4 regions of the Pseudomonas sp. ASL7 genome follow, and region 1 is predicted to be linked to each of the others. Evidence: predicted binding sites of a transcription regulator. Region 1 holds the regulator's gene; each other region holds the start of a gene.

Region 1 (7,900 bases):
TGTATCGACTGGCAAGGGAATGAAAGCCTATTTGAAAGAAAGCAGGATACACCTGCTATCGAACGTAAGAGGACAGTATGAGGCTCGTTAAAACTCTCCCTATTTTGCTCTGTCTGAGCGCAGCACTGGGAAGCGTGAGCGCCTGGGCCCTGCCGAACGACCAAGAGCAGCCTATCCGCGTTCAGGCCGACGATGCCCAACTGGATGACAAGAATGGCGTTGCCACCTATAAAGGTGACGTGATCATTACCCAGGGCTCGATGAAGGTTACCGGCAACACCGTGACCATCACCCGCACGCCCACTGGCGACATCGACGTGGTGACGTCAGTGGGCAACCTCGCCTACTTCGAGCAACTGCAAACCCAGGGCGACCCCAAGCCCGTTCAGGGTTGGGGTGTGACCATCCAGTACCACGCCTCGCAAAACCGTGTCGTGCTGATCGATAAGGCAAAAGTTATCGACAAGGACAACAACGTCACCCAAGGCGAGAAAATCGTCTACGACACAGTCAAGAAGCTTGCCAGCGCCGGTCGCGCCACAGGTAGCAAGGTCACCGAGGTGCGTCCGCGCATCGACATGGTGATCCAGCCGAAGCCGAAAACCGACGAGAAAAAGGCCCCATAATGGCAACTCTGAAAGCTCAGCATCTGGCCAAGAGTTACAAGAGCCGCCAGGTCGTGCGTGACGTCAGCCTGTCCATCGACAGCGGTCAGATCGTCGGCCTGCTGGGCCCCAACGGCGCCGGCAAGACCACCTGTTTCTACATGATCGTTGGCTTGGTACAGGCCGATCAGGGGCGCGTACTGATCGACGATCTGGACGTCAGCCACCAGCCCATGCACGGTCGTGCCAAGGCGGGTATCGGCTATCTTCCGCAAGAAGCGTCGATCTTCCGCAAACTCTCGGTTGCCGACAACATCATGGCCATCCTCGAGACCCGCAAGGAACTCGACAAGGCCGGGCGCCGCAAGGAACTGGAAAGCCTGCTGCAGGAATTCCACATCAGCCACATCCGCGATAGCCTCGGCATGAGCCTGTCGGGCGGCGAACGCCGCCGCGTGGAAATCGCCCGGGCACTGGCCACCAGCCCGAAATTCATCCTTCTCGACGAACCCTTCGCCGGCGTGGATCCGATTTCGGTGGGCGATATCAAGCAGATCATCTACCACCTCAAGGCCAAAGGCATTGGCGTGCTGATCACCGATCACAACGTGCGCGAAACCCTTGATATCTGCGAAACCGCCTACATCGTCAACGATGGCCAGCTGATCGCCGAAGGTGACTCCGCCACCATCCTGGCCAACGACCTGGTCAAGGAAGTGTATCTGGGCCATGAGTTCCGCCTGTAAGCACTGAGGTGTCTGGCTAGTCGGCAGAGCGCTTGTCTCGATAAAAAATCAATATTTTTTTATTGTTACAGCGCTCTAGGCAAAGGCTGCAGTTTCGGGCATATAATTTGCTTATGTTTGGCGCTCCGGCGCCCTGTAGTGGATGGCGCATGTGCGCCGGCGAATAAGGTGTTAAGCCCCTGCCATGAAACCATCGCTAGTCTTGAGAATGGGCCAGCAGCTGACGATGACACCGCAGCTGCAACAGGCCATCCGCCTGCTCCAATTGTCGACCCTGGACCTGCAACAGGAAATCCAGGAGGCCCTGGAGTCCAATCCGATGCTCGAACGCCAGGAAGAAGGCGACGACTTCGATAATGCCGACCCTTTGGCCGATAAAGCCGAACAGCAACCCAACGCCGATGTTTCGGAACCCTCCTACCAGGAAACTGCCCCGACGGTGGACAACCTCGAGGAAGGTGACTGGAACGAGCGCATCCCCAACGAACTGCCCGTCGATACCGCATGGGAAGACGTTTACCAGACCAGCGCCAGCAGCCTGCCAAGCAACGATGACGACGAGTGGGATTTCACCACCCGCACATCAGCCGGCGAAAGCCTGCAGAGCCACTTGCTGTGGCAATTGAATCTGGCACCGATGTCCGACACCGATCGCCTGATTGGCGTCACCCTGATCGACTGCATCAATAATCAGGGCTACCTGGACGAAACGCTCGAGGAAATCCTCGAAGCCTTCGATCCGGAGCTGGACATCGAACTGGACGAAATCGAAGCCGTCCTGCACCGCATCCAGCAATTCGAACCTGCTGGCATCGGCGCCCGCAACCTGGGTGAATGCCTGCTGCTGCAACTGCGCCAGTTGCCGGCGAAGACGCCTTGGCTGGCCGAGGCCAAGCGCCTGGTCACCGACTACATCGACCTGCTCGGCAGCCGCGACTACAGCCAGCTGATGCGTCGCATGAAGCTCAAGGAAGATGAACTGCGCCAGGTCATCGAACTGGTTCAGAGCCTCAACCCGCGCCCAGGCTCTCAGATCGAGTCCAGTGAAGCCGAATACGTCGTTCCCGACGTGATCGTGCGCAAGGACAACGAGCGCTGGCTGGTGGAACTGAATCAGGAGTCCGTGCCACGCTTGCGGGTCAACGCCCAATACGCCGGTTTCGTGCGCCGCGCCGACACCAGCGCCGACAACACCTTCATGCGCAATCAGTTGCAAGAGGCCCGCTGGTTTATCAAGAGCCTGCAGAGCCGCAACGAAACGCTGATGAAAGTTGCCACCCAGATCGTCGAGCATCAGCGCGGCTTTCTGGAGTACGGCGACGAAGCCATGAAACCGCTGGTCCTGCATGACATCGCCGAAGCAGTGGGCATGCACGAATCGACGATTTCACGGGTGACCACGCAAAAGTTCATGCATACCCCACGGGGCATCTATGAACTGAAATACTTTTTCTCCAGCCACGTCAGCACTTCCGAAGGCGGTGAATGCTCGTCCACAGCGATCCGCGCGATCATCAAAAAACTGGTTGCCGCGGAAAATCAGAAAAAGCCGTTGAGTGACAGCAAGATCGCTGGTTTACTGGAGGCACAAGGCATTCAGGTGGCCCGCCGCACCGTCGCCAAGTACCGCGAATCCCTTGGGATCGCGCCTTCGAGCGAACGCAAGCGGTTGATGTAAGGGCCACGCCACAGCGTTCCAGTGGCAGGCATTTCTGCCTGCCGCTTTATGCACTGGCAACGAAGGAGAAGCTGTATGCAAGTCAATATCAGTGGACACCAACTGGAAGTGACCGAACCTCTTCGCACCTACATCAGCGAAAAACTTGAACGACTGGAGCGACATTTCGACAAGATCACCAACGTGCAGGTCACGATGACGGTCGAAAAGCTGAAGCAGAAAATTGAAGCCACGCTGCATATTCCCGGCAGTGAAGTAGTCGCCAACGCCGAGCATGACGACATGTATGCGGCGATCGACTCACTCACCGACAAGCTGGATCGCCAACTCAAAAAGCATAAGGAAAAGACCCAGAGCCAGCTCCAAGGCGCTACCGGTCGTTAACACTCCCAACCCATGATCCGACTTGAAAGCATCCTGACCCCCGGCCGTTCCCTCGTGAACGTGCCGGGCGGCAGCAAAAAGAAAGCCCTCGAGCAAATTGCCAACCTTATCCACCGCGAAGTGCCGGATCTGGCGATGCAGGATGTCTTCGACAGTCTGGTCGCCCGTGAAAAACTCGGCTCTACCGGTTTTGGCAACGGCATCGCTATTCCCCACTGCCGCCTCAAGGGTTGCGGCGCACCCATCAGTGCCTTGATGCACCTGGATGCCCCTATCGATTTCGACGCCATCGACGGCGCCCCGGTTGACCTGCTGTTCGTTTTGTTGGTCCCGGAAGCCGCCACCGATGCGCACCTGGAGCTACTGCGCCAGATCGCCAGCATGCTCGATCGCAAGGAAGTGCGCGAAAAACTGCGCGGCGCCTCGAGCAATGAAGCCTTGTATCAGGTTGTCCTGAACGAGCAAAACGGTCAGTAATCATGCGCTTGATCATCGTCAGCGGCCGTTCCGGCTCAGGTAAAAGTACCGCACTCGATGTTCTCGAGGACAGCGGCTACTACTGCATCGACAATCTGCCCGCCGGCCTGCTGCCGGAGTTGGCTGAACGTGCACTGATTCACACAGAACTGGTACAACCACTGGTTGCCGTATCCATCGATGCGCGTAACTTGCCAAGCCATCTGTCGCGGTTTCCCGAACTGCTGGAAGAAGTCCGCAGCCGGCATATCCAGTGTGATGTCTTGTACCTGGATGCCGACGATGAAACCTTGCTCAAACGGTTCTCGGAAACCCGCCGTCGTCACCCACTGAGCAGCGCCAATCGCTCGTTGGCCGAAGCGATCAACGACGAAACCAACTTGCTCGGGCCGATCGCCGACCTTGCCGACCTCAAGGTAAACACCACCAACCTGAACCTGTATCAGCTGCGCGATACCATCAAGCTGCGCCTGCTGAACCAACCAGAACCCGGTACTGCGTTTTTGGTGGAGTCATTCGGGTTCAAGCGTGGGATGCCAGTGGATGCCGACCTCGTGTTCGACGTGCGTTGCCTGCCCAATCCCTACTGGAAGCCGGAGCTGCGCGATCAGTCCGGGCTTGATCAATCGGTTGCCGAGTACCTGGCAGCACAGCCGGATGTCGAAGAGATGTTCCAGGACATTTCCACTTATCTGCTCAAGTGGCTGCCACGTTTTGCCGCCAGCAACCGCGCGTATGTCACCATTGCCATCGGCTGTACCGGCGGGCATCACCGGTCCGTCTACCTGACCGAGCGCCTTGGCCAGCTGCTACAAAAAAACCTGAAGAACGTCCAGGTCCGCCACCGCGACCTCAGCTAAAGGATTCACACCGCGATGCCTGCTCTGGAAATTGAAATCATCAACAAACTGGGCTTGCATGCCCGCGCTTCCGCAAAATTCGTTGGTGTGGCGGGCCAGTTCCCATGCCAGATCAGAGCCGGACGTACGCCTGAATCCATGGTCGATGGGAAAAGCATCATGGCCATGATGATGCTGGCCGCCGGCAAAGGCACCAAAATCCATCTGAGCACGGAAGGTGAGCAGGAAGAGGAAGCACTCAAAGCGCTGGTGGCGTTGATCAACAACTTCTTCGACGAAGGCGAGTAAGTACCCTCTGCGCTGACTGAAAGGCCGCCTTCGCAAGCAAGCCCGTGCCTGCAAGGGGTCTATGTAATGTGCATAAAAAAGGCGCGTCACCCCATTGGATGACGCGCCTTTTTATATTGCGGTAAGCGTCAGCTACCCGCCACTGTCATGCGCTCGATCAACACCGAGCCGGTGCGGATGTTGCTGCGCAATTCCAGGTCATTACCCACCGCAATGATCTGCTTGAACATGTCGCGCATGTTGCCGGCAATGGTCACTTCCTGGACCGCGAACTGGATTTCGCCGTTCTCGACCCAGTAACCCGCCGCGCCACGGGAATAATCGCCGGTGACCATGTTCAGGCCCTGGCCCATCAGTTCGGTAACCAGCAAACCGCGCCCCATGCGACGCAGCAAGGCGGCTTGGTCTTCATCGCCATGGGTAACAAACAGGTTGTGTACGCCACCAGCGTTTGCAGTGCTCGGCATGCCAAGCTTGCGACCGGAATAGGTACCAAGGATATAGGACACCAACTCACCCTTTTCGACGAACGGTTTGGCGTACGTCGCCAGACCATCGCCATCGAACGCCGAACTGCCCATGGCGCGCATCAAGTGCGGACGCTCATCGATGGTCAGCCATTCCGGAAACAGCTTCTGCCCCAGAGTGCCCTCAAGGAACGACGATTTTCGATACAGACTGCCGCCAGAGATCGCCGAGAGGAAACTGCCAAACAAACCGCCGGCCAGCTCCGCCGAAAACAGCACCGGCACTTCACAGGTGGGCACCGGACGTGCGCCCAGACGGCTCGCCGCCCGTTGCGCGGCACGCTGGCCGATGCTCACCGGATCGGCCAACAAGTTGCCCTGACGGTTTACGTCATACCAGTAATCGCGTTGCATCTGCCCGTCGGCTTCAGCAATCATCACGCAGCTGAGGCTGTGACGGGTCGACGCGTAACCGCCGATAAAACCGTGACTGTTACCGTAAACGCGACAGCCCTGATGGGTGCTGAGCGTGGTGCCGTCAGCATTTTTGATCCGGCTGTCGGTGGCGAACGCCGCCGCTTCACACGCCAGAGCCTGCTCGATGGCTTGTTCCGGAGTGATGTCCCATTGGTGAAACAGGTCGAAATCCTGTAGATCCTTGGCCATCAGTGCGGAGTCTGCCAGGCCCGACGCTTCATCTTCAGACGTGTGCCTGGCGATGGCCAGCGCGGCGGCGACGGTTTCGCGAATCGCCTCCGGGCCGCTGGCCGACGTGCTGGCCGACCCTTTGCGCTGACCGACATACAAGGTGATGCCAAAGCCCTGATCACGGTTGAATTCGACGGTTTCGACTTCACGCTGACGCACCGAGGTCGACAGGCCCTGCTCCAGAGACACCGCCACTTCGCAGGCGCTGGCACCCTGGCGTTTGGCTTCAGCGATGATTTGCTCGACTTGTTCTTGCAGTGCCGGCAACGCTTGTGGGCCGACGCTTTCAACTGCACTCATGCTGTTCTCCACTCAAATTCTGCTTTCGGTAAAGGTCATCGAGCGACCGGGCCGGACAAGCGGCCCCCGACTGGTTATCATGGCGGCGTTTCTTTGCGGACGGCCACCATGGTTGATTCTTACGACGACTCCCTCGATACGGGAGAAAAAAGCAAATCCCAGGTTAAACGCGAGCTACATGCTCTGGTTGACCTCGGCGAGCGCCTGACAACACTCAAGCCTGACTTGCTGGCAAAACTGCCATTGACCGACGCTTTGCGCCGGGCTCTGGCCGATGCTTCCAAGCACACCGCGAATATCGCGCGTAAACGGCACCTCATGTTCATCGGCAAACTGATGCGCGATCAGGACACTGACGCCATTCTCACGCTGCTCGATCAACTCGATGCTTCCACTCGGCAGTACAACGAACGTTTCCACGGCCTGGAACGCTGGCGCGATCGCTTGATCGCAGGCGACGATGCCGTCCTGGAAAAATTCGTTGTCGACTACCCGGAGGCCGATCGTCAGCAATTGCGCTCCCTGATTCGTCAGGCCCAGCACGAACTGGCGACCAACAAGCCACCGGCATCGAGCCGTAAAATCTTCAAGTACATCCGTGAGCTGGACGAGACTCAACGCGGTCTGCGTTAAATCTCGAGTCGGGTGAGCCGCCAAGCGGTTCACCCGAAGCTCCATTCCTTATGATCCCGTACCACCCACGGTGATCGCATCAATTTTCAGGGTTGGCTGGCCGACACCGACCGGCACCGATTGCCCATCCTTGCCACACGTCCCCACACCACTGTCCAGCGCCAGATCGTTACCGACCATCGACACCTTGCTCATGGCTTCCGGCCCGTTGCCGATCAACGTCGCGCCTTTGACCGGGGCTGTAATCTTGCCGTCTTCGATCAAATACGCCTCGCTGGTGGAGAACACGAACTTGCCGCTGGTAATGTCCACCTGACCGCCGCCGAGGTTGGCGCAGTAGATGCCGCGTTTTACCGAGGCGATGATTTCCGCCGGATCACTTTCGCCCGCGAGCATGTAGGTGTTGGTCATGCGCGGCATTGGCAGGTGCGCGTAGGACTCGCGACGACCGTTACCGGTGCGGGCCACGCCCATCAGGCGTGCATTGAGCTTGTCCTGCATGTAGCCTTTGAGCACGCCGTTTTCGATCAGCGTAGTGCACTCGGTCGGAGTACCTTCGTCATCGACGCTCAGCGAGCCACGGCGTCCGGCGAGGGTGCCGTCATCGACGATGGTGCAGAGCCTGGACGCAACCATCTCGCCCATCCGTCCGCTGTAGGCCGAACTGCCCTTGCGGTTGAAATCGCCTTCCAGACCGTGGCCAACCGCTTCGTGCAACAGCACGCCCGACCAGCCGGACCCTAACACCACCGGC
Region 2 (7,900 bases), 2.3 Mb from region 1:
TGCACCCAGGGAGCCCGAACCCGGCGCGCCGTAAGCCGGGATACCCGAGGCATACGTTTCTTTCCAGTTGGTGCCACCTACAGCCTGCAGACCTTGCTCATTGTTGAAATTGGCCAGGGCAACCTGGCCGATGGCCTTGCTCTGGCTGTTGCTGAAGTTGGCGAACAACGTACCGGTGCTGTCGATGCTCAGGTTGGTAATCTGGCCAGTAGCGTAACCGTCCTGGGTCGGACTCGAACGAGCAGTATCCGCGTTGTACTGCGTGGTATTGGCCAGGGAGATGGTAACGCCAGCCGGGTTGGCGCTCGCACCATTAGCCGCCCAGACGCCATTGGTCACAGTCCCTGGCACCCAGTTAGACAACGTCAGGTTGCTGCTGATGACCCCCGGAGGGGTGCTGACTTGCACCAGTGAACCTGTGGAGCTGAAGGTGAGCGTAGACGCCGTTGGGGCGGTAACGGTTGGATCGCTGCCTGTAGCATCCGGATTGCGACCATCCACAAGGGTGTAGGTTTTCCAGGTATTGGCGCCAGTCTTCACCATGTACTCATCCATGGTGTGCTGGTTGCCCTGACTGTCGTAGATCGGGGTGCTGAATGACTGGGTGTAGGTCGCAGTATTGCTGGGGTCGAACTTGCCGGCCGGGACCGTGTCATCGATCACGGCAGCCGTCGAGTTCAGGTTGATTGTCGAGCCCACCAACGACGTGGGCTTCGGCGCCAGGTTCGAGGTGTCGATTTTCAAGTCGGTCAACACACCGTTGATGATCTTGCCATTGGCGTCCACACCGTAACCCTGCAGGCGGGATGTCTGATCGCTACTGGTGACGAAACCATTCTTGTCGACTTGAAACGCACCGGCACGCGTGTACGACATCGCACCGTTGTTGCTCAAAGTAAAGAAACCCGAGCCATTGATACCCATGTCCAACACGTTACCGGTGTTGTTGATGTTCCCTTGGGTGAACTGCTGGGAAACGGCGGCCAGCGTCACACCGCTACCGACGACTTGACTGCCGTTCCCCAGTTTGGTCGCCGAGTAGACATCTGCGAACTCGGCGCGCGAAGACTTGAAACCGGTAGTCGCGACGTTGGCGATGTTGTTACCAGTCACATCCAGTTGCTTGCTGGCTGCATAGAGACCGCTAAGGCCGATATTGAAAGACATATTCCACTCCTCTGTGCCGTGTTAGTCGGCTCTACATACCAATGGTTTGAACTTTGGATAGGCCGACTGGGCCCAGGCCTGCAAGATTGAGCGTCAATTCGCCGCCGGTTTGACTGATGGTCACACTATTGACTGTCGCCGGCAGGTAGGTCGTCAGGGCTGTCGCCGTGCCATTGATCGCAGCATTGGCATTGAAGGTATAAGTGCCCGCCGGAACCACGGCGCCACTACTGTCATTGCCATCCCACGTGAAGCTGGCGCTGCCCGCTGGCTGGTTGCCCAGACTGAGGGTTCTCACAACCGCTCCGCTTGCATCGGTAATAGTCACCGTGCCATCGGCGATGGACGATGGCACGCTTACCGTACCGGTCAACCCCTTCGTCGGGTCGCTGACCTGCGCGGTGCTGGTTTGCGTAATCACCGAGTGGCCAACCAGTGAAGACGCCTGCAAGGCCTGGGAAGAGCTGAAATTACTGGCCAAAGAGCTCACGGTCGTGTTGAGCGAAGTGATCCCCTCAAGACTGCTGAACTGCGCCAACTGTGCCACAAACGCGCTGTTGTCCTGCGGTGAAAGCGGGTCCTGGTTCTTCAGCTGGGTCACCAGCAATTGCAGAAACGCGTCCTTGCCCAGCGTCTGGCCGCCAGTCACGCTACTGGTTGCATCGGCAATGCCATTGGTAGCCGAAGGACTCGCCGTGACCGAAGAGTTCGCCAGGATGTCGTTCATGCTCAGGCTGTTGCTGGTATTGGTAACACTCATGGAAAGTCGCCCCTTATCACTGACCGAGGGTCAGGACCTTCTGCATCATGGTTTTGGCGGTGTTCATCATGTCCGCGTTGGTCTGGAACGAACGACTGGCGGAAATCATGTCAGCCATTTCCTCCACCACATTGACGTTGGGGTAATAGACGTAGCCCTTGGCGTCAGCCGCCGGATGATTCGGCTCGTAGCGTGCTTCGAGGTTGCTTTGATCTTCGACCACACCGAGTACCTGCACGCCCTGACCCGCAGCATCCTGGTTCTGGAACAGCGAACCGCTGCCACTGGACTGGCCACCCTGGAACATGGTGGCGAATACCGGGTGGCGAGCACGGTAGGTCTGATCGATGCTCGAAGAGACGGTTTCGGCGTTGGCGATGTTACTGGCGACGGTGTTCAAGCGAGTGGTCTGCGCACTCATGCCGCTACCGGCAATGTTGAAAACACTGGATAGAGACATGGCTTACTCTCCGCGCAGGGCTGACACCAGCCCTTTGAATTTGCTGTTGAGCAGGGTGAAGCTGGCCTGGAAGTTGACCGCGTTTTCCGCGTAGTTCGACTGTTCCAGCTGGGCGTCCACGGTGTTCTGGTCAATCGACGGTTGCATCGGCGTGCGATACAGCAGCGATTCGTCGCCATTGCCCAGGCCTTCGGCTTCGATATGACGGCTGTTAGTCATGTTCAAGGCGAAAGTGCCGTTGTTGGTTTTTTCGTTTTGCTCGGCGAGCACTTTCGAAAAGTCCAGATCCCGAGCCTTGTAGTTCGGGGTGTCGGCGTTGGCAATGTTGTTGGCCAGGACTTCAGCACGCTTGGAGCGAAAGCCCAGGGCTTGTTCGTGGATACCGAGCGCATTGTCGAAGCTGATGCTCATGTCGGGAAACCTTCGGGTGACCTGATTTTTCGTACGATGAACTTAGCAAGCGTCGTGCCAATTAAAAAAAGCCCGTAATCCGGGGCTTTGCGGGCAGGGGCGAGGTGGCAATGCCAGAAAAGCGGCAAACGGTTTCCGCTGGCTGCCGCTTTTCTGCCGCTTATCCCAGCCGAGAGCCCCCTATGACCCTGTGGGAGCGAGCTTGCTCGCGATGGCGTCGCGTCAGTCAACATCTTCGTCGCCTGTCACTCCGCTATCGCGAGCAAGCTCGCTCCCACAGGGGATGGAGGTGGTGTCCGGAAATTCTGCAGGCATAAAAAAACGGGAGCCCGTGAGGACTCCCGTTTTTTGTGTACCGCCGATGAATCACTTTGCCTGGTAAATAATCCCCGGGCTGCACTGGACCATCTGGTAATGATCCGGCAAACCGTTCAGCGCTTCGGAAGCGCCGAGGAACAGATAACCACCGGGCTTCAACGTGCTGTGGATGCGCAACAGGATGTCCTTCTTCACCTCGGCAGAGAAGTAGATCAACACGTTGCGGCAGAACACGATGTCGAATTTGCCGAGGCTCGCGTAGCTGTCCAGCAGGTTGAACGAACGAAACTCCACCCGGCTTTTGATCGGCGCCTTGATTGCCCAACGCCCCGGCCCTTTCGGGTCGAAATAACGTTGAAGACGCTCGGGCGACAAGCCACGACCGATCGCCAGGCTGTCGTACTCACCCGACTTGCAGTTGGTCAGCATGGTACCCGACAGGTCAGTGGCAACGATCTGCACTCCCATCTTCAACTGCCCCATGTTGACCCGCTCGAACTCATCGATGGACATCGACAGCGAATACGGTTCCTGACCCGACGAGCACGCCGCCGACCAAATGCGCAGACGCTGGCCGGGAGCGGCTTTGATCGCTTCAGGCAACACCTTGTTCTTCAAGACCTCGAACGGATAGGTGTCACGAAACCACAGGGTTTCGTTAGTGGTCATGGCATCCACCACCATCTCGCGCAAACCGCTGCGTGGCTGGGTCTGCATGCGCTGGACCAGCTCACCCAGGGACTTGATGCCCTGCTGTTCCATCAGTTTGTTGAGACGGCTCGAGACCAGGTACTGCTTATTTTCACCGAGCAAAATGCCACAGGCTTTTTCCAGGAATACCCGGAACTGTTCGAAATCCAAATTACCCGTAGACAATGATGCCGCCTCTTAAATCGTTTTGATCACCAGGGGCAGAAGGCCCCTAGCTGATGTCTGCTGCTTTGATCCGGTCGACTACCCGGGATGCCAGGTCATCAGGACGGAATTTGGCAAGGAAGTCATCGGCACCGACTTTCTTGACCATCGCCTGATTGAATACGCCCGACAATGAAGTATGCAGGATGATATGAAGCTTTTGCATGCGAGGGTCGTTGCGGATCTCGGCCGTCAGGGTATATCCGTCCATCTCCGGCATCTCAATGTCGGAAATCATCATCAGAAACTCTTCTTCCGGCTTCTTGCCTTCGTCGACCAGTTTGCGCAGGTAATTCAGCGCTTGCTTGCCGTCGTTCAACGCCACCACTTCGACACCGACCGTCTGCAGGCATCGGGTGACTTGCTTGCGCGCCACCGACGAGTCATCGACCGTCAGAACTTTCAAGGACAGCGCCTTGTGCTGGGTTTCGACATCCACCACGCCGACCGAAATCGCTTCCGGTGTCGGCGCCACTTCCGCCAACACCTTCTCGACGTCGATGATTTCGACCAACTGATTGTCAACCCGAGTCACAGCCGTGAGGTAATGATCGCGTCCCGTGCCCTTGGGTGGCGGATGAATCTCCTCCCAGTTCATGTTGACGATACGCTCCACCGACCGCACCAGGAAACCCTGGGTCTTGGTGTTGTACTCCGTGATGATCACGAAGGGATTGCTTTGGTCTTTCAGCGCACCGGACCCGGTGGCCATCGCCAGATCAAGGATCGGAATGGTCGCCCCCCGAATATTCGCCACACCGCACACGACAGGACTGGACTTGGGCATCAGGGTCAGCTTGGGGCATTGCAGCACCTCACGAACCTTGAACACGTTGATCCCATAGAGCTGCTGGCCGTCGAGACGGAACAACAACAGCTCCAGGCGATTCTGCCCCACCAATTGCGTGCGCTGGTTTACCGCATCCATTACACCAGCCATGCACAGACTCCTACACCAACGCTTAAGTGTGTTGCGACGCACCTTTATCACTAAACGGCACGGCGCTTGCTTTTTAACTCTTATGAACACAGAACCGACATTTTCCCGACGCCTGACATCAACCTTCCGCAAATTACTTTGCGCGATGTCGGCCGCTTGCCTGTTCAGCGCTGGCAGCCCCGCCCTTGCTGACGCAGTTACCTTGCCTGACATGCTTATCGGCGTCACCCAAGGCTTTCTTGAGTTCACCGTAGAGGACTATCTGGCGACCAGTCAAACAGAAGGTCGCTATGAAATCGAGGTCAACCAAATCGACCCGCGACTGCGCATGCCCATGTGCGACAAGGAATTGACAGCCTCACTCGAGAGTCCGGCCAAGCCGCTGGGGCGGGTAACGGTCAAGGTTCGCTGCGAGGGCGCATCCCCCTGGACCGTCTTCGTGCCCGCTCAAGTACGCCTGTTTCGCAACATTGTGACCACCACCCGCGCCCTGCGCCGCGCCGGCATTATCGAACCTCAAGATGTCACCCTGCGCGAGCGCGACATCAGCCTGATCAACCAGGGCTACCTGACGTCGGTTGAGGAAGCGATCGGACAAAAACTGACCCGACCAATGGTCACCGACCAGGTCATTACTCTGGTGCACCTGGAACAGGCGGAGGTGATTACCAAGGGGGATCAGGTGGTGATTACCGCCCGCAGTGGTACGCTCAGTGTACGCATGCCGGGCGAGGCGTTGTCCAACGGCGGCTTGCGCGAACAGATCCGGGTAAAAAACCTCAACTCAGAGCGAGTCATCAAGGCGCAAGTCACTGCGCCAGGCCAAGTGGAAGTGGCCATGTAGGGCACTCTGCTTGCGAAATTATGGCGCGACGCCCGACTGTTCCCTAAACTGTGCCCCATGCAAGGCAAGCGCTGACGCGCGCAAGCTCATTGATAAAGTGAGTCTAAAGTTTTTCCGGGTATGGCCGAAAACATGGCAAGCGTCCAAATACCCAGAGGTTTTTTTATCATGGTCATCGATTTCAGCCGGTTGAACAGCTCCTCGTCACTTACCGGTGGTACACGTACCAGCGCCGCGAAGGAAACCGCCGAAGCCGGCAAATCCGCGCCGCTGAATACCCCGGCCGAACAGGCCAGTACCGTCAAAAGCGGGGAATCGGTACATTTCAGCGATGAGGCTCAACAGTTGCAGAAGGTCACTGACAAGCTGCGCGATCAGCCTGCCGTCGACAACGCCCGCGTGGCAGAGTTGAAAGCAGCGATTGCAGATGGCAGCTACAAAGTCGACAGCAACCGTGTAGCCAGCAAACTGCTCAACTTCGAAGCCCAGCGCTAGGCCAAGGCCGGCGCCAGGCTTTTGGACGCTTAAACCCCAAGGCCCGCCATGCACGACACTAATTTACTGCAACTGATCACCGACGACTTTGCTCCATTGCAACAATTGATGGAGTTATTGCAGACCGAGTCCCTCGCGCTGCATGGTCGGGAGATGCAACTGCTTGAAGAAATTCTGGCGCAGAAACAGGCATTGATCATCTTGCTTGAACAGCATGGCCGCAAGCGCAGTGAAATTCTCGCCAGCCTTAATTTGCCCACCAACCGCGATGGATTGGAGCAACTCGCCAGCCAATCGAGCATCGGTGACCAGCTACTGGAACAGAGTGACGCGCTGGTGCAGATGTTGGCCCAGTGCCAAGCCATCAACGTTAATAATGGCCAGTCGATCCAGGTGCAGCAGGCCTCCACCGCCAATCAGCTGAAAATCCTCACCGGTGGCGAACCACCAGCGCTTTACGATGCCCGCGGATCAACCTCCAAGCTGGCAATGCCACGCCCGCTCAGTCAGGCTTGAGTCTGTCGATGAGCTTGCCCTATCAAGACGCGCCACATGCTGGCAATATTATGGCCAGCCGCAGTCATATTTTGTCTGGAGATTGATGAACCGTGTCCAATGCCTTAACCGCGGAAGATGCTCCGCAGCCACCCAAGGTGCTCTCGACGCCATTGGAGATCGCTGGCAACCTGCGGCAGCTGCAAGAAAGCCATGACCCGCTGATCATCACGTTCCACGAGCGCAACCAGCGCTTCCAGACCTATCTGGTGGACGTCGATCGTGAGCAAAAAATGATTGCCTTTGATGAGATGGTGCCCCGCGATGGCGAGCGCTATCTGCTGGCCGGCGAATCGTTTCGGATCGAAGGGTTTCACGAAGGTGTGCGCATTGCCTGGGAAAGCAACGGGCCACTGACCATCGACGAATCCGATAATGACCGCTGCTATCGTGGCCCTCTGCCCGACGAGGTTGTCTACCATCAGCGCCGCAATGCCTTCCGGGCTGCATTGAAGCTGGCACAACTGGTGGATGTCGAACTCGCGGGTGAAAAACTCAAAACGTCAATCAGCGGCAAGTTGTTGGACATTTCCGCCACCGGTTGCAAGTTGCGCTTCGAAGGCGACATCACTGGCAGCCTGCAACTGGGCCAGGTCTATGATCGCTTCATGGCTGCCCTGCCCTTTGGCAAAATGACCGCGCCGGTCGAACTGCGTTACCTGCACTTCGAAGAAAAAATCTCCACCACGTTTGCCGGCATACGCTTTCACAACATGAGCGGGCTGGTACAGCGTCAGGTCGAGCGTTTCGTCTATCAGCTTCAGCGTGAAGCGCGGCGCTTCGACAAAGACGACATGTAACACGACCCATCAATAAAAAACGGGCAGTCCCTTACGGTGACTGCCCGTTTTTTTATGCCTTGGCTTTATGGCCTGGCCTCGGTAAAGCTTTGCTCGCGCCCGGTATCAGGGTCTTCGGGAGACGGGCCGGTTTCGGTTTCGGTTTCGGGCGCAGGCTTTGGCTCTGGACTGATCGGGCTCTGCATCTGATCCTGCACCACCTGCTCGTCGACACGGGGGTCAAGGCAAGCCACCA
Region 3 (7,900 bases), 2.6 Mb from region 1:
ATCATCTGGATGCTGCTGATCCTGTTGCTGCCGGTCCTGGGCCTGATCATCTGGGCCATCGCCGGCCCTCGCGGCAACGTCAGAATCTGAAAACGCACTGCCCCCTGTGGGAGCGAGCCTGCTCGCGATAGCGGACTGTCAGCCACATTGATGCTGAATGTGCCGCCGTCATCGCGAGCAGGCTCGCTCCCACATTGTTCTGTGTGTACTTCAATGATGAAGGTTCGACCTGTCATCTTCCGCGACGTAGAATGCGCGCCTTTCCCGGTCAATCGAACAGATCGATTGGCCATCATGGGCGGGTAACCGTCCGTTGCCACCCGCATTCATCGGAGCACTTCCCATGAGCAACACTCCCAACAGCGAATACCTGGAAACCCTCTACGAAGGCTACGGCCAGCGTTTTCGCATGGAAAAACTGCTGCACGAAGTGCGCACCGAACACCAGCACCTGGTGATCTTCGAAAACCCGCGCATGGGCCGGGTGATGGCACTGGACGGTGTGATCCAGACCACCGAAGCCGACGAGTTCATCTACCACGAAATGCTCACCCACGTGCCGATCCTGGCGCACGGCACCGCCAAGCGCGTGCTGATCATCGGTGGCGGCGACGGCGGCATGCTGCGTGAAGTGGCCAAGCACCGCAGCATCGAGCACATCACCATGGTCGAAATCGACGGCACCGTGGTCGACATGTGCAAGGAGTTCCTGCCGAACCACTCCAAAGGCGCGTTTGAAGACCCACGGCTGAACCTGGTGATCGACGACGGCATGCGTTTCGTCGCCACCACCACTGAAAAATTCGACGTGATCATTTCCGACTCCACCGATCCGATCGGTCCGGGCGAAGTGCTGTTCTCCGAGAACTTCTACCAGGCCTGCCGTCGCTGCTTGAACGAAGGCGGCATTCTGGTGACCCAGAACGGCACGCCGTTCATGCAAATAGAAGAAGTCAAAACCACCGCCGGCCGCCTGCGCAGCCTGTTCCCGGACTGGCACTTCTATCAGGCCGCCGTGCCGACTTACATCGGTGGTGCGATGACCTTTGCCTGGGGCGCAACCAATACCGCCTATCGCAAATTGTCCCGTGAAACCTTGCAACAGCGCTTTACCGGCAGCGGCATCATCACCCGCTACTACAATCCGGAAATACACATCGGTGCGTTCGCCTTACCGCAATACGTCTTGCAAGCCGTGAACAAGCCAAGCAACGACTAAAGATTTACGCATCCTCCCTGTAGGAGCGAGCCTGCTCGCGAAGGCGGTCTCCAGTTGATAGAGATATCGACTGATACACCGCTTTCGCGAGCAGGCTCGCTCCCACAGGTTTTGTGTCTATTTCATGCCTGCGTGTTGTAATCCGTTTGAACGATCAGTCAGGGCAAAAGTCCAGATAGATGTAAGCCCATTTGCGGGTTTGATCGAGGAGGCACTGATGCAAAAGTGGAAAATCACTTTCGTGGATGATCACGGTGAAACAGTCGACGAGGTCTTTGAGTGCGACGAGTGCCCGGATAATGAGCACGCCGCCAAACTCATCAAGGCCCGGCTCCTTCCCGTCGCCGCTGAACTGGATCTGAATGATCTGGAAGGGCGAACCGCGGATGCGAGCGTCAAAAGTCTTAAAGCCCAGAACAGCATCCAAATCCTCGGCATCACGCCAATCTGAACTTCTCCTGTCTCATTCTCAACCAGACCTTGGCAGCGCCTCTGACTTGAGGCTACTCTGCAAGCGAGATCAGCGAACGGATCGCTAAGGTCTGGTCTTGTCAGCTACATGCTTGTTTCCCATTGGCAACGTGTTTGTCGCATAGCCTTCACCATTCGGTTGCGGGCGCCGGGAGTACGGAAAGTCTATCCATCAGTTTGAGGAGGACGTTTCATGAGCACAGCCTATCAAGAAGACATCAGCAGCTCGGTATTGCGCCGCATGAAAGAAGGCGGTTTCGACTTTTCACGGTTCCATCCCATCGAGTTCTACGCCATTTTCCCGGACGAGGAGCGGGCACGCAGGGCGGCAGGGCATTACTGTGGTGAATCCTTGAATGCGCAAATCAGCGTGCGCGACGACGGTGCGTGGTACCTGGAACTGAGCAAAGTGATGTACGCGACCTATGACGGCATCGGTGACTTTGAGCAGGGCTTCGAGGCCGTGGTTGAGCCTTTGGGCGGCATTATCGAAGGATGGGGCGTCAAGCAGGAGGTACGAGGGCGACTCGCATAACACTATGAACAGCGACAATACTCAGCAACGGCTGACCTCAGGGTTGGCCGTTTTCGTTTCTGCGGTTTGAAGCAAAAGATCGCAGCCTCGTTTCATAGTCCAACGTAGGAGCTGTCGAGTGAAACGAGGCTGCGATCTTTTGATCCTGTTTTTGATTCATGACATTTCCAGAAAACAAAAAAAAGCCGCCTGGGCAGGCGGCTAAAAGGGAAGTTCAGTCAGCCATTACAGCGGATGTGCGGATTATCCGCCTCGACAACCGGGCAGTGAAATCAACTCTGACTATGCTGTTGATAGGCGACAACTTCGCCTTGCAATGAAGCGGGGGCGATCAGGTTGGGGCGTTTGCTGCACAGGGTTGGTGCAGTGCTAGCGGCTTGATAATCCAACTGATTGATATCAAAGCGTTTCTGCCGATGGCACGGGCCTTGCGAAGGCCTGAATGTCCGGGTGACAAGGAGTACGGCATGATCCGCACCTATTTTGATGAGATGTACGATGCTGGCGGCCAGGTCCGCCCGCATTATCGGGAGTTTGCCCGTTGGCTGGCCGAAACGCCTGACGAGCTGTTGGCACAACGCCGACGCGAGGCCGATCTGTTATTTCATCGCGCCGGGATTACCTTCACGCTCTACGGTGATGAGCAAGGGACAGAGCGCCTGATTCCCTTCGACACCATTCCGCGCAGCATCCCCGTCAGTGAATGGCGGATCGTTGAACGTGGCTGCATCCAGCGGGTCAAGGCGTTGAATATGTTCCTCGCCGATCTGTATCACGAGCAACGCATCATCAAGGCCGGCATCATCCCGGCCGAACAAGTGCTGGCCAACGAGCAGTACCAGTTGGCGATGCAAGGGCTGGATTTGCACCGGGATATCTATTCCCACATCTCCGGTGTCGATTTGGTGCGCGATGGTGACGGCACGTACTACGTGCTTGAAGACAATCTTCGTACACCCAGTGGCGTGAGCTACATGCTCGAAGACCGCAAGATGATGATGCGACTGTTCCCCGAATTGTTTGCGGCCCAGCGCATCGCGCCCATCGATCACTATCCAAACCTGTTGCTCGACACGCTGAAAAGCTCCAGCCCGATCGATAACCCGAGCGTGGTGGTTCTGACACCTGGGCGTTTCAACAGCGCGTTTTTCGAGCATGCGTTTCTGGCCCGGGAAATGGGCGTTGAACTGGTGGAGGGTGCGGACCTGTTCGTGCGTGACGACAGGGTGTTCATGCGCACCACGGACGGGCCGAAAGCCGTCGATGTGATCTACCGTCGCCTCGACGATGCCTTCCTCGATCCGCTGGCGTTCAATCCCGACTCGATGCTTGGCGTACCAGGGCTGTTGTCGTCCTATCGCTCCGGCAACGTGGTGTTGGCAAATGCCATCGGTACCGGGGTCGCTGACGACAAGTCGGTGTACCCGTTCGTCACGGACATGATCCGTTTCTACCTGGATGAAGAACCGATCCTGAAGAACGTGCCGACGTTTCAGTGTCGCAACCCGTCTGAACTGTCCCACGTACTGGCCAATCTTCCAGACCTGGTGGTCAAGGAAACCCAAGGCTCCGGCGGGTACGGAATGCTGGTCGGGCCGGCCGCGACGGCGGCGGAAATCGAGTCGTTCCGCGCCCGCATCAAAGCCAAACCCCACGCGTACATCGCACAACCGACGTTGTCCCTGTCGACCTGTCCGACCTTTGTCGAAAACGGCATCGCTCCACGCCACATCGACCTGCGTCCGTTTGTTTTGTCTGGCCGCGAAACCCGGGTTGTGCCCGGCGGCTTGACCCGTGTTGCCCTGCGCCAAGGCTCTCTGGTGGTGAATTCCTCCCAGGGCGGCGGAACCAAGGACACCTGGGTGGTCGAGGATTGAAGGAAGCCTGCCATGTTAAGTAGAACTGCCTCGGATTTGTATTGGATGTCGCGTTACCTGGAGCGGGCGGAAAACCTCGCCCGGATGCTCGATATCAGTTATTCACTGTCACTGATGCCACAGGATGGTCGCGGTGACGGTTTGCATGAACTGGCCATGCCGCTGTTGATCACCGGCACGCTGGACGATTACCTGGAACGCCATGGCGAACTGCACGCCGAACGGCTGCTGCACTTTTTTGCGTTGGACGCGGCCAACCCGGCGAGCATCTACAGTTGCCTCGGTGCGGCGCGGGCCAGCGCCCATGCGGTGCGTGGGCGAATCACCGCCGACATGTGGGAAAACATCAACGCCACCTGGCTGGACATTCGCGGGATCGCCGACCAGGGCTTGAGTCGTTACGGCATGAGCCGTTTCTGCGAGTGGATCAAGGAGCGTTCTCACCTGTTCCGTGGCGCGTCCTACGGCACCATCATGCGCAACGACGCGTTCCGTTTCATTCGGTTGGGGACGTTTATCGAACGGGCTGACAACACCTTGCGCCTGCTCGATGCGCGTTACGAAATGGCCGGTGATCAGGCCGAAGCGGTCAGCGACGGCACGGCTCACGCCTATTACCAGTGGAGCGCTTTGTTGCGGGCCCTGTCGTCGTTCGAGGCCTACACCGAGATCTACCGCGATGCGCCCGGCGCCCGGCATGTGGCCGAACTGTTGCTGTTGCGCGCTGATGTTCCGCGCTCCTTGCGTGCCTGCACCGAAGAAATCGATCAAATCCTGGCCCAGCTGCCGGGCGCCAACGGACGTCCTGCACAACGTCTGGCAGCGGAGATGGACGCGCGCCTGCGTTACACCGGCATCACTGAAATTCTCGATGAAGGCCTGCATGCCTGGCTGACCGAGTTCATCCCGCTGGTGCGCCAGTTGGGCAATGCCATTCACAGTTCCTACCTGGAGGCTGCATGAGACTTTCCATTAGCCACGAGACCACCTATCACTACGAAGATCAGGTGCGGGCGAGCATCCAGTACCTGCGACTGACCCCCCACGACAGCGAGCGCCAGCATGTGCTCAGCTGGCAGCTCGACCTGCCGCGCCCGGTGCGCGCGCAACTCGATCCGTTCGGCAACATCCTGCACGTGCTGACCATGGACGAGCCCCACGAGGCGATCATCATCGGCGCCCGTGGCCAGGTGGATATCGACGAACTGCGTGAAGCAGAGCATGAGAGCCAGTCGGCGCTGCCGTTCCTGCGTTTCACCCGGCTGACCGAAGCCGACGAAGCGCTGCGCGCGTTCGCACAAAAGGAATGCAAAAAGCGCCGGGATCGCACGGCGTTGATCGACTTGATGCATGGCCTGAACCAGCACATGACCTACACGCCGGGTTCCACCGAAGTGGACACCAGCGCCGCCCAGGCCTTCGCCGGGCGTGCAGGCGTCTGCCAGGACCACGCCCATGCCTTTCTGGCCTGTACCCGCAGCCTGGGCATTCCGGCGCGTTACGTGTCGGGGTATTTGTACAGCGAAAGCAGCGAACACCTGGCCAGTCACGCCTGGGCCGAAGCCTGGCTCGATGATGCCTGGTACAGTTTTGACGTCACCAATGAACTGGCTCGGCCCGAGCGGCATTTGAAATTGGCGGTGGGCCTGGATTACCTGGATGCCTGCCCGGTGCGCGGCATGCGCCGGGGCGGTGGTTGCGAGCAGATGCATGCGAAGGTGTTTGTGTCGCCGACGCCGATGCCAGTGATCTCGGTGCAACAGCAGTAAACCTGGGCATTGCTAAACCCTGTGGGAGCGAGCAGGCTCGCTCCCACAGGGTGTGGATATCAGGGCTTAACCTTGCGCCCCGCCATATGCTTCAAATACCCCACCAACATGTCCAGATCCGCCTCCGGTAACACCGTCGCCTCGAATCCCGGCATCTTCGCCTGCGGCCACTGCCGCAAACTCTGCGGATCACGGATGTAGCGCTTGAGGAACTCGGCGCCAAAGTACTCGGTCGGGTTAAACGGAATGTTCAGGTCCGGCCCAAACTGCGCATCCCCCGCGCCATTGAGTCGATGGCATGCCAGGCAATTCTTCTGAAACAGTGCAAACCCCTGATTGACCGGGTCGTCAGCCTTTAACGCTGGATCGGGCAGCAGAGCAGGGAAGCGCTCTGCCACTGGCGCCAGGCGCTTGATACTGGCGACCTGAAACGGCCATTGCTCGGGGCTGATATTGCCTGCCTGCGGATCCGTCCAGACCAGGTAAAACGGCCCGGCACTCGGCTTGCCTTCAGACAGTGCGGGCCACGGCTTGGCCGGGTCTTCAATGGCAAGCCAGGCCCGTGAACCCTTGGCGTTGAGCAACGGTGCAGCCGCCATTTCAGCGGCAAAACCGTCCAGCGCCACCGCTTGCAGATGGTCCCCAGGCTTGATGCCGGTCAACAACGCCGCCACGGGAACGGCGCGATAGCTCATGTCCCGTTTGTAAGAAACGTCGTTGTTAATCGTGATGGTCTGAACCTGAGGATGCTTGAGCAGCTCCTCGGTCTGCCAGGTGCGACTGCTCGCGCCCAGCTCCAGATTCAGCTGTGCGGCATAAAGGGGCCTGCTGAGCAGCAAGGCCCCCAACAGAATTAGCGCTTTCAAATGATCGCCGTCCATGTCGTGGAAGTGCCATAGAGGTTGGCACACCCGCGCTGGCCCGGGTAGCGAGCCAGCAACATTTTTAATCAGGCGATTGTTAAAACCCTGGCGCCGTATTTTTAATAACCGACTAGCCGATCACCTTGGTCAGGTTCGGCAAAATCAACAACAGGGTAGTGGCGAATAGAATGAGCCCGGCTTGACGTACTTTCGAATGTTTAAACATGGCTTGACCGCCTTTTTTGTTATTTCCCGATGCCTGCCTGCATTTCTCCATGACGGCAGAGCGTTTCACTTCCTGTTGCACGAGCGCCTCGGCAAAACCCGACGACAACTTCGTACCACTTCACCTTAGAGCCCGCGTCACTCGTGGTTTAGATCCATTTCGTATGGTGTTGCGCCTAATTGCTATTAAAAAGGCATGAGGCCTATTGCCAGCTTCTTTGGCGCCCTTTTGCTAGACAGCTTGCTGTCCTGAAACGGTTAATCCGGCAGCGCACGACCGTCCGTCTGAGCGTGTCCGTCAACGCCAGTGAGCACTGCGGTCATTGAATCCATGGCGGCTCGGCCCAAGAGTGGGAGCGGTGAATTTGCTCACCGCCCAGGTTCGAGGACGTCATGACCCAAGCTTTGATTTTCGACGCTTTACGCACGCCCCGTGGCAAAGGCAAGGCCGATGGCGCCTTGCACAGCATCAAACCGGTAAATCTGGTGGCCGGGCTGCTCAAGGCGTTGCAGCAGCGCACCTCTCTGGACACCCGTCAGGTTGACGATGTGGTGCTTGGTTGCGTGACCCCGATTGGCGATCAGGGCTCCGACATCGCCAAGACCGCAACCCAGGTCGCGGATTGGGACGTCAGCGTGGCGGGCGTCCAGATCAATCGCTTCTGCGCTTCGGGTCTGGAGGCGGTAAACCTGGGGGCGATGAAAGTGCGTTCCGGCTTCGAAGACCTGGTGGTGGTCGGCGGCGTCGAGTCCATGTCCCGGGTGCCGATGGGCAGCGACGGCGGGGCGTGGGCGCTGGACCCGGAAACCAATTTGCACAGTCATTTTACCCCGCAGGGGGTGGGGGCCGATCTGATCGCCACGCTCGAAGGCTTCAGCCGCCAGGACGTCGATGCCTACGCGCTGCACTCCCAGCAAAAGGCCGCGCGTGCGCGGGCGAA
Region 4 (7,900 bases), 1.1 Mb from region 1:
GATACTGCAACGCCTCTGCCAGATGCTCACGGGTAATGCCATCGACCTGCTCAAGGTCAGCCAGGGTGCGCGCAACCTTGAGCAGTCGATGGGCGGACCTTAGCGACAAGGTCAACCGTTCACACGCTGTCTCCAGCCAGGTTTGGTCGACTGTGGATAACTTGCAATGCTTGCGCAGGCCCGGCAGATCAAGGAAGGCGTTGGCACAGCTTTGGCGTTTGTGTTGCCGCTCCCTGGCATCGGCAACCAGAGCGGCGGCGGTGGCGGTGTTGTCGCCGGGTTTGAGCGCCGGATTTAGGGCCGTGGCTTCGCGGGCAACGGTCAGGTGCAGGTCGATTCGATCGAGCAACGGACCGGAAAGTTTGTTGCGGTAGCGTTGCACCATGTCCGGGGTGCAGGAGCAACGACCACTCGGGTCGCCAAGGTATCCACAGGGGCAGGGATTCATCGCTGCAACCAGTTGAAACCGGGCCGGGAAACGGACGCGATCCTTGGCGCGGGATATCACAATATGACCGGATTCCATTGGCTCTCTTAATACCTCCAGGACCTTGCGATCAAACTCTGGAAGCTCATCGAGAAACAGCACGCCATGGTGGGCGAGGGTGATTTCGCCGGGTTGGGGTTTCGAGCCGCCACCCACCAGTGCCGGCCCCGATGCCGAGTGATGCGGTTGTCTGAAAGGGCGCTGTGGCCAGTGGCTCAAGGGAACGCAGCTGACCACCGACTTGATCGCTGCAACTTCCAGCGCTTCGCTCTCGGCCAGTGGCGGTAAAAGCCCGGGAAGTCGACTCGCCAGCAGGGTTTTTCCGGTTCCCGGTGGTCCGCTGAACAACAGGTTATGAGCGCCTGCCGCCGCAATCAGCAAGGCCCGTTTCGCCGAGAGTTGCCCCTGCACTTCATTCAAATCGGGGTAGGGCATGCTGGCATGCATCAGCCCATCTGAAACATAAGGCTCGATGGGCGTGTGGCCATTGAAATGCGCAACGGCTTCCAGCAGATGATCCACCGCAATGACCTTCAAGCCCGATGCCAGGCACGCCTCCTCGGCATTCGCTCGAGGCACCATCAACGAACGCCCGGCCTTGCGCGCCGCCAGGGCGGCCGGCAACACGCCCCTCACGGCACGTACCGCGCCTGAAAGCGCCAACTCTCCCAGGCACTCGATATCATCCAGCGTTAACGTCGGCACCTGCACGCTGGCCGAGAGAATCCCCAAGGCAATCGCCAAATCGAACCGCCCGCCGTCCTTGGGTAAATCAGCCGGAGCGAGATTCAACGTGATCCGCCGCGCCGGAAATTGCAGCCCCGAATTGATGATCGCGCTACGCACCCGATCCTTGCTTTCCTTCACCGCTGCTTCGGGCAGACCGACCATGGTCAGCGACGGCAAACCGTTGGCCAGATGGACTTCTACGGTAACGGCGGGCGCATCCACGCCAATTTGGGCGCGGCTGTGGACGATGGAGAGGGACATGGTCGTTCCTTGAGCTTTACGGGAGCCGCTTCCTGCGGTCTTTTGAAGGGTAGTCGTGGAGTCTGAATTGAGCGCGGTTGGAGATGAGGGAAACCTTCGCAGGATGTTGCTGGAATGCACGATCTGTAGCAGCTGGCGCAGCCTGCGTTCGGCTGCGCCGCAGTCGTGAAACCTGCTGGAAAAGTCTGCCTGACACTCCGCGTTCTGCAATTTTACGACTGCTGCGCAGCCGAACGCAGCCTTCGGCAGCTGCTACTCAGTTCGCGTCGAAGCTGGAGTTGGCTAACTGACGCAGGCCTTTTGTAGGACCGTGCCGAGATAGTTGAAGGACTTTGGCTAAAGGATGCAGGCGCTCTTGTGTGTTGGAGGTTGATGCTTATGCTCACAGCAGATCAGACCTTCAGGAGGCAAAATGAAGACTAATGGAATGCGGCCGATCCATCCCGGAGAAATCCTAGAAAAGGAGTTTCTTGAGCCGTTGGGTATTTCGATGGCTGATTCAGATTGCTGGTCGAGTGAATTCAGGTTTGAAGTGACCCAGCTGGTGGCGCAGAACAGAGTTGTTAGCTGTGACCTTGCCAAGTGCCTATCCATTTGCCTGAGCACCACGCCCGAATTCTGGCTGAATCTGCAGTCGACATACGATATGCGCGTCGCCGAAATCGGACGTGGATGAGTTTCGAGTACCTACAGCGATTGCAGTGCCCGCGAAGCTCGTTTCCACCACGGTGTATTAACTGCGTCCCGTGGCTGCTCCCCGCGCTGCGACATATGCGGAACATCCTGTAACCGAATCCACGGCTGATTATTCCAATGCAGCAAACTCAATGACATCTCCGGCCAGTTCAGCAGGCTCAGGATCGGGCGTTCGGTTGAGGTCGATTGCTCAGCGTCTCTCAGGGCTGGCACCACGTCGTGGGTCAGCCATTCGCGCAGGCCTCGGTATTCGGGGCAGTAGTGGTAGACCAGTAGGGCGTAGACGCCGGACTCGCTGATCAGCAGGGTGTTTTCGATGCTGCCGTGGATGAGCATTCGTGCGGTTTGGCGCTGGTCGGGGTCGAGTTTTCGGACGGCGCGTTCGTCGAGGTAAAGGCGCAGGAGGCGGCCGAGGTCGCGGGCGCTGAATCAGGGTTGGTTTTCAAGGAGGAGGGCGTGGAGGTGGAGTTTGTGGCGGGTGAAGACGTGGGGGGTTAAATAGTTTTCGTCCATCGTGCAGTTCTCGGGGTCGAGTGAAGAAAACTGCCTCTGATCGTCGCCAAACGAAAAGGGTGGCAGCTATGCGCGGGTTGGCGAACCGGTGAACCCCGAAATCCGGCAGACCCGAAGGTCTCCCACGCACAGCCGCCATAACTCGAGATGGGAAAACTCCCAGTCTGAATGTGGTCGCGGTGCATCGGGGGTATCCGGGTCGCCAAACCCAGTGCTGAATATTCAGCATTGGGTGAGCTTAGGAACCAGAGCTTTGCGGCGCAATCGGACGGCGGTGGTTTTCTTGTAGGACGTTGCCGGGATTTTTGCGAGGTTTGAGATCAAAAGATCGCAGCCTGCGGCAGCTCCTACAGGTAAATCTGAAGGTCGTTCCGACCTTTTCGCGAGCAGGCTCGCTCCCACAGTGGATTGGGTTTCAAAAGTGGGATATGGGGCGTTACTCGGTCGGTGGGTTGAGCTTCGCTTCCAGCTCAGCGACCTTCGCTTCCAGGCTTTCCAATCGTGCCCGAGTCCGCGCCAGCACGACCATCTGGCTATCAAATTCTTCCCGGCTAACCAGGTCCAGTTTGCTGAAGGCGCTCTGCAGCAACGCCTTGAACTGGCTTTCGATTTCGCTTTTTGGCAGTGGGGTTTCGCCGCTGAAAAGGCGGGAGGCGGTGCCGCTCAGGGCGTCGAGGAAGTCTTTGGGCGCGAGCATGGGAAATGTCCTGGAAACAATGGCGGGCAGTGTATCACGCAGTGTCTATAGTCATTTGCGCAGGTCGAAGGCGCACGCTTTTCGCGCATACGGACGGACGGCATCGCACCGTTGTTGTGCGTAAGACGGCGATTGTTGTAGCCAAGTGGGGGGTATCTGCGCTCAAGGTATTGAAAACAGGCCGTTTTGTGGAGATGGCAAGCTTTCTGCTTAGTCCCTGGTGACCCATGCACGAATGCAGTCGCTGTGACGAATGCAGTGCGCCAAGCGAAACGGGGGAAAGCGTTTCGTGCGGAGTGGTTAGCAGGCGTCGGACGGGCAGGTAAGGCCGACGATGCGTTACAAAGCCAGGCACTGCGCTTAGACTTGAGACGGGTTTGTTTTCCTGGGGCAAGTCCACCAATTCGGGAGAGAGTTTTCATGAAGCTAGTCACTGCCATCATCAAGCCGTTCAAACTGGACGACGTACGCGAGTCGCTGTCCGAGATCGGCGTGCAGGGCATTACCGTTACTGAAGTCAAAGGCTTCGGTCGGCAGAAGGGTCACACCGAGCTGTATCGCGGCGCGGAATATGTGGTCGATTTCCTGCCTAAGGTGAAGATCGATGTCGCCATTGACGACAAGGATCTTGACCGGGTTATCGAGGCGATAACCAAGGCAGCCAATACCGGCAAGATCGGTGACGGCAAGATCTTCGTGGTCAATCTGGAACAGGCGATTCGCATCCGTACCGGCGAAACCGATACCGACGCAATCTAAGCCGCCAAAAACCCCAACGCCCCAGGAGAAAACAATATGACTCTGCGTAAATTCGCAGGGCTTGGAGCCCTGTTGTCCATCGTAATGCCCGGCCTGGCCATGGCGGCAGATCCGGTGGCGCCTCCAGTCCTCAACTCCGGCGATACCGCCTGGATGCTGATCTCTACTGCTCTCGTGCTGTTCATGACCATTCCCGGCCTCGCGCTGTTCTACGGCGGTATGGTTCGCTCCAAAAACGTTCTTTCCGTGATGATGCAGTGCTTCGCCATTACCGCGTTGGTCACCATCCTGTGGTTCGTTTATGGCTACAGCATGGCGTTTGATACCACGGGGATGGAACTCAACGTCGTCAACCTCAACTCCTTTGTCGGCAGCTTCGCCAAGGCCTTCCTCGCCGGCATCACGCCTGCCAGTATTACCGGGCCTACAGCGCTGTTCCCTGAGGCGGTGTTCGTCACCTATCAGATGACCTTTGCGATCATCACCCCGGCCCTGATCGTCGGTGCGTTCGCTGAGCGGATGAAGTTCTCCTCGATGCTGGTGTTCACAGGCCTCTGGCTGACGCTGGTTTACGCGCCGATCGCGCATATGGTCTGGAGCGGTCCGGGTTCGCTGTTGGGCGACTGGGGCGTGCTCGACTTCGCGGGCGGCACCGTGGTGCACATCAACGCCGGTGTGGCCGGTCTGATTGCTGCGCTGGTAATGGGCAAGCGCAAAGGCTTCCCAACCACTCCGATGGCGCCGCACAACCTCGGTTATACCCTGATGGGGGCCGCGATGTTGTGGGTCGGCTGGTTCGGCTTCAACGCCGGTTCCGCCGCTGCAGCCAACGGCACTGCCGGTATGGCGATGCTGGTCACCCAGATCGCAACCGCTGCCGCTGCGCTGGGCTGGATGTTCGCTGAGTGGATGACTCACGGCAAACCTAGCGCACTGGGTATTGCTTCGGGTGTGGTCGCCGGTCTGGTGGCAATCACTCCGGCCGCTGGCACCGTAGGCCCGATGGGCGCTCTGGTGATCGGTCTGGCAGCGGGTGTGGTGTGCTTCTTCTGCGCCACTACGCTGAAACGCAAACTCGGCTATGACGATTCCCTGGACGCCTTTGGCGTACACGGCATCGGCGGCATTCTCGGTGCGATCCTGACCGGTGTGTTTGCTGCACCGTCCCTGGGTGGTTTCGGCACCGTTACCGACATCGCCGCACAAGTCTGGATTCAGTGCAAAGGTGTGGGCTTCACGGTGATCTACACCGCAATCGCCACCTTCATCATTCTCAAGGTCCTGGACGCTGTCATGGGCCTGCGTATCACGGAAGAAGAAGAGGCTGTCGGCATCGACCTGGCGCTTCACAACGAACGCGGCTACAACATGTAAGACGCGCATAGAAAACTTGCCCGGCTTGCCGGGCATTTTTTTGTCCGGAATTTGTCATTGAAGAAGTAGCTGAAAGGTTTTTTGTTACAGCTTGGGCTGCGTTTACGGTGGGCATTTTTCTGCGGCCAATGGCTTACGTGATGGAAGGAATATTAGGGCCTTTGTTTTTTCCCAGAGCGCGCTAGAATGCGCCCCGAACGTGCGGAGAACTGTATGTGGCAACAGACTCTGATTACCCTGCGGGCGAGGCCCCGGGGCTTTCATCTGGTAACGGACGAGTTACTCGCCGGCCTGCCTGAACTCAAGGCGTGTCGGGTCGGTCTGTTGCATTTGTGGCTGCAGCATACCTCGGCGTCGTTGACCATCAACGAGAACGCCGATCCGGCGGTGCGTCGCGACTTCGAACGATTTTTCAATCGTCTGATCCCACAAGGAGCAGACGGCTATGAGCATAACGACGAAGGCCTGGACGACCTCCCGGCGCACTTCAAGGCCAGCGTGCTTGGCTGTCAGCTCAGTTTGCCGATTTCGGCAGGCCGATTGGCGCTAGGGACCTGGCAAGGCGTTTATCTGGGCGAGCACCGTGATTCTGGCGGTGCCCGTAAAGTCCTCGCCACCGTGCACGGTGAAGAGGCATAAGCCGTTGGTCTCCAATGGCTGTGGAATTTTTTCCGGTGGCCGTCGACAGACGGCGAAGCTGGGCTATAACTAATCTGCTTTTCGCAAGTCATGAGGTAGAACATGAGCGACGATGATCTGGAAAACGACGACCTCGAAGTAGGCGACGACGACGAAACCGAAGAAGGTCTGGAAGCAGCGGTGGAAGATGTCGCTGAAGACGACGGCGGTGATGCGCCCGCTCCGACCGCCAAAGGCAAGGCCAAGGCAGCGGTATCGGTCGATGAGCTGCCGAGCGTCGAAGCGAAAAACAAAGAGCGTGATGCTCTGGCGCGGGCTATGGAAGAGTTCCTGGCCAAGGGCGGCAAGGTGCAGGAAGTGGAGGCCAACGTGGTCGCCGATCCTCCCAAGAAGCCTGACAACAAGTACGGTAGTCGGCCTATTTAAGCGCCAGCTACTTGCTTGCTGAAAAAGCCCGCCGTCGCTGCGGGCTTTTTTATGGGGGAAACAAAACTCCCTGTGGGAGCGAGCCGGCTCCGGGCGGCGTTCCGGCGAAGAGGCCGTCACATTCAACATCGATGTCGACTGACCCACCGCTATCGCGAGCAGGCTGAACTGGTCAAGTAATCTTGGACACCGTTTAAGGTTTCACGCAGCCAGTCTCTCTCTAGCGACTGGCGATCGATAATCGTTGTAGCTATGAGGCCTGGTGGTGTTGTAACGCGATACGTAGCGCTGCACATCCGCTCGGGCCTCATGTTCCGATTCGTAGCCGGTTTCAGGCACCCATTCTGATTTCAAACTGCCAAAGAAACGCTCCATAGGGGCGTTGTCCCAGCACTCGCCTTTACGACTCATGCTTTGCCGCAGGCCATACTCCAATAGCTCGTTCCTGAACTTATGGCTGGTGTACTGACAGCCTTGATCGGAGTGAAACAGCACGTCTTTGGGTCGACCTCGTAGCTCAACCGCCATCCGTAAGGCCTCGCAGGTCAGCGAAGCATCGGAGATCATCGAAAACGACCAACCCACAACGCGACGAGCGTACAGATCCAGAACCGCCGCGAAATACAGCCACCGCTTACCAACCTTGATGTATGTCACGTCGCCACACCACACCTGATTGACCGCTTTAACATCAAACTTGCGCTTGAGTACGTGCGGCGCCACCAACGCCTCCACGCCAGGCGACTTGTACTTATGGCGCCTGCGCTGGCGACTGGTGATGCCGGTTTCGCGCATCAAACTGCGGGCCAAATACCGCCCGATGCGGTGCCCTTTCTCTTGCAGCTCCTTGGCCAGAGTCCGCGACCCCGCAGAGGCTCTTGACGCCCTGTGATGCTTGACCAGCACGGCTTTGAGCCTCTCCCGCTCGGGATTCACTTTGCCTTGGCGCTGACGCCAGGCGTAAAAGCTGCTGCGATTGATGCCAAACGCTCGGCAGCAATTGTTAACGCCGTACTGCTCGTCCAGCTCGCAGATCAACGAGAATGATCTTTGGCGTCCAAAAGCAGGAGAGCACTGGCCTTTTTTAGGATTTCGATATCCAGGTCTTTTTGCCGGAGCAACGCTTTAAGCTTCTGGATCTCTCGCTGATCAGCGGTAATCGCCTTGGCTCCTACCGGGGTCGAACCCAAGCGCTCCTTACGAACCTGATCGACCCAGCGGCGCAAGGCCGTGGGACCAATATCCAAACTGGCACAGACCTCGGGAACCGATTGTCCTTCGTCCAGCACCATGCTGGCAGCCTTGAGCTTGAACTCACT

The links. The regulator sigma-54, encoded in region 1, starts transcription at its own class of promoters, with help from an activator protein. The targets are predictions, from matches to a motif close to ANTGGCATNNANNTTGCTNT.
Region 2: flgB (flagellar basal body rod protein FlgB) is a predicted target of sigma-54. The motif match lies at 2,841-2,860, and genes of this name have one in related genera.
Region 3: AC1MDT_RS14095 (circularly permuted type 2 ATP-grasp protein) is a predicted target of sigma-54. The motif match lies at 2,641-2,660, and genes of this name have one in related genera.
Region 4: glnK (P-II family nitrogen regulator) is a predicted target of sigma-54. The motif match lies at 3,577-3,596, and genes of this name have one in related genera.

Annotation. Positions count from the first base shown of each region.
Region 1 is NZ_CM155279.1:5,655,161-5,663,060, reverse strand. It holds gene lptC (LPS export ABC transporter periplasmic protein LptC) at 1-91, shown strand, start outside; gene lptA (lipopolysaccharide transport periplasmic protein LptA) at 78-626, shown strand; gene lptB (LPS export ABC transporter ATP-binding protein) at 626-1,351, shown strand; gene AC1MDT_RS26080 (RNA polymerase factor sigma-54) at 1,536-3,029, shown strand; gene hpf (ribosome hibernation-promoting factor, HPF/YfiA family) at 3,105-3,413, shown strand; gene ptsN (PTS IIA-like nitrogen regulatory protein PtsN) at 3,426-3,890, shown strand; gene rapZ (RNase adapter RapZ) at 3,893-4,750, shown strand; gene AC1MDT_RS26060 (HPr family phosphocarrier protein) at 4,766-5,038, shown strand; gene pmbA (metalloprotease PmbA) at 5,167-6,513, opposite strand; gene yjgA (ribosome biogenesis factor YjgA) at 6,622-7,146, shown strand; gene tldD (metalloprotease TldD) at 7,195-7,900, opposite strand, start outside.
Region 2 is NZ_CM155279.1:3,317,580-3,325,479, forward strand. It holds gene flgE (flagellar hook protein FlgE) at 1-1,167, opposite strand, end outside; gene flgD (flagellar hook assembly protein FlgD) at 1,199-1,927, opposite strand; gene flgC (flagellar basal body rod protein FlgC) at 1,944-2,387, opposite strand; gene flgB (flagellar basal body rod protein FlgB) at 2,391-2,798, opposite strand; gene cheR (protein-glutamate O-methyltransferase CheR) at 3,165-3,992, opposite strand; gene AC1MDT_RS15290 (chemotaxis protein CheV) at 4,039-4,971, opposite strand; gene flgA (flagellar basal body P-ring formation chaperone FlgA) at 5,054-5,815, shown strand; gene flgM (flagellar biosynthesis anti-sigma factor FlgM) at 5,984-6,310, shown strand; gene AC1MDT_RS15305 (flagella synthesis protein FlgN) at 6,359-6,826, shown strand; gene AC1MDT_RS15310 (flagellar brake protein) at 6,919-7,665, shown strand; gene AC1MDT_RS15315 (MFS transporter) at 7,731-7,900, opposite strand, start outside.
Region 3 is NZ_CM155279.1:3,076,778-3,084,677, reverse strand. It holds gene AC1MDT_RS14115 (PLDc N-terminal domain-containing protein) at 1-90, shown strand, start outside; gene speE (polyamine aminopropyltransferase) at 344-1,219, shown strand; gene AC1MDT_RS14105 (hypothetical protein) at 1,437-1,670, shown strand; gene AC1MDT_RS14100 (ribonuclease E inhibitor RraB) at 1,884-2,225, shown strand; gene AC1MDT_RS14095 (circularly permuted type 2 ATP-grasp protein) at 2,693-4,102, shown strand; gene AC1MDT_RS14090 (alpha-E domain-containing protein) at 4,115-5,065, shown strand; gene AC1MDT_RS14085 (transglutaminase family protein) at 5,062-5,871, shown strand; gene AC1MDT_RS14080 (c-type cytochrome) at 5,931-6,752, opposite strand; gene AC1MDT_RS14075 (acetyl-CoA C-acetyltransferase) at 7,353-7,900, shown strand, end outside.
Region 4 is NZ_CM155279.1:4,564,576-4,572,475, reverse strand. It holds gene AC1MDT_RS21215 (YifB family Mg chelatase-like AAA ATPase) at 1-1,477, opposite strand, end outside; gene AC1MDT_RS21210 (HigA family addiction module antitoxin) at 1,890-2,153, shown strand; partial or broken gene AC1MDT_RS21205 (BRO-N domain-containing protein) at 2,165-2,686, opposite strand; gene AC1MDT_RS21200 (accessory factor UbiK family protein) at 3,123-3,383, opposite strand; gene glnK (P-II family nitrogen regulator) at 3,804-4,142, shown strand; gene AC1MDT_RS21190 (ammonium transporter) at 4,179-5,516, shown strand; gene AC1MDT_RS21185 (secondary thiamine-phosphate synthase enzyme YjbQ) at 5,730-6,155, shown strand; gene sutA (transcriptional regulator SutA) at 6,258-6,581, shown strand; one part of gene AC1MDT_RS21175 (IS3 family transposase) at 6,783-7,669, opposite strand; one part of gene AC1MDT_RS21175 (IS3 family transposase) at 7,669-7,900, opposite strand, start outside.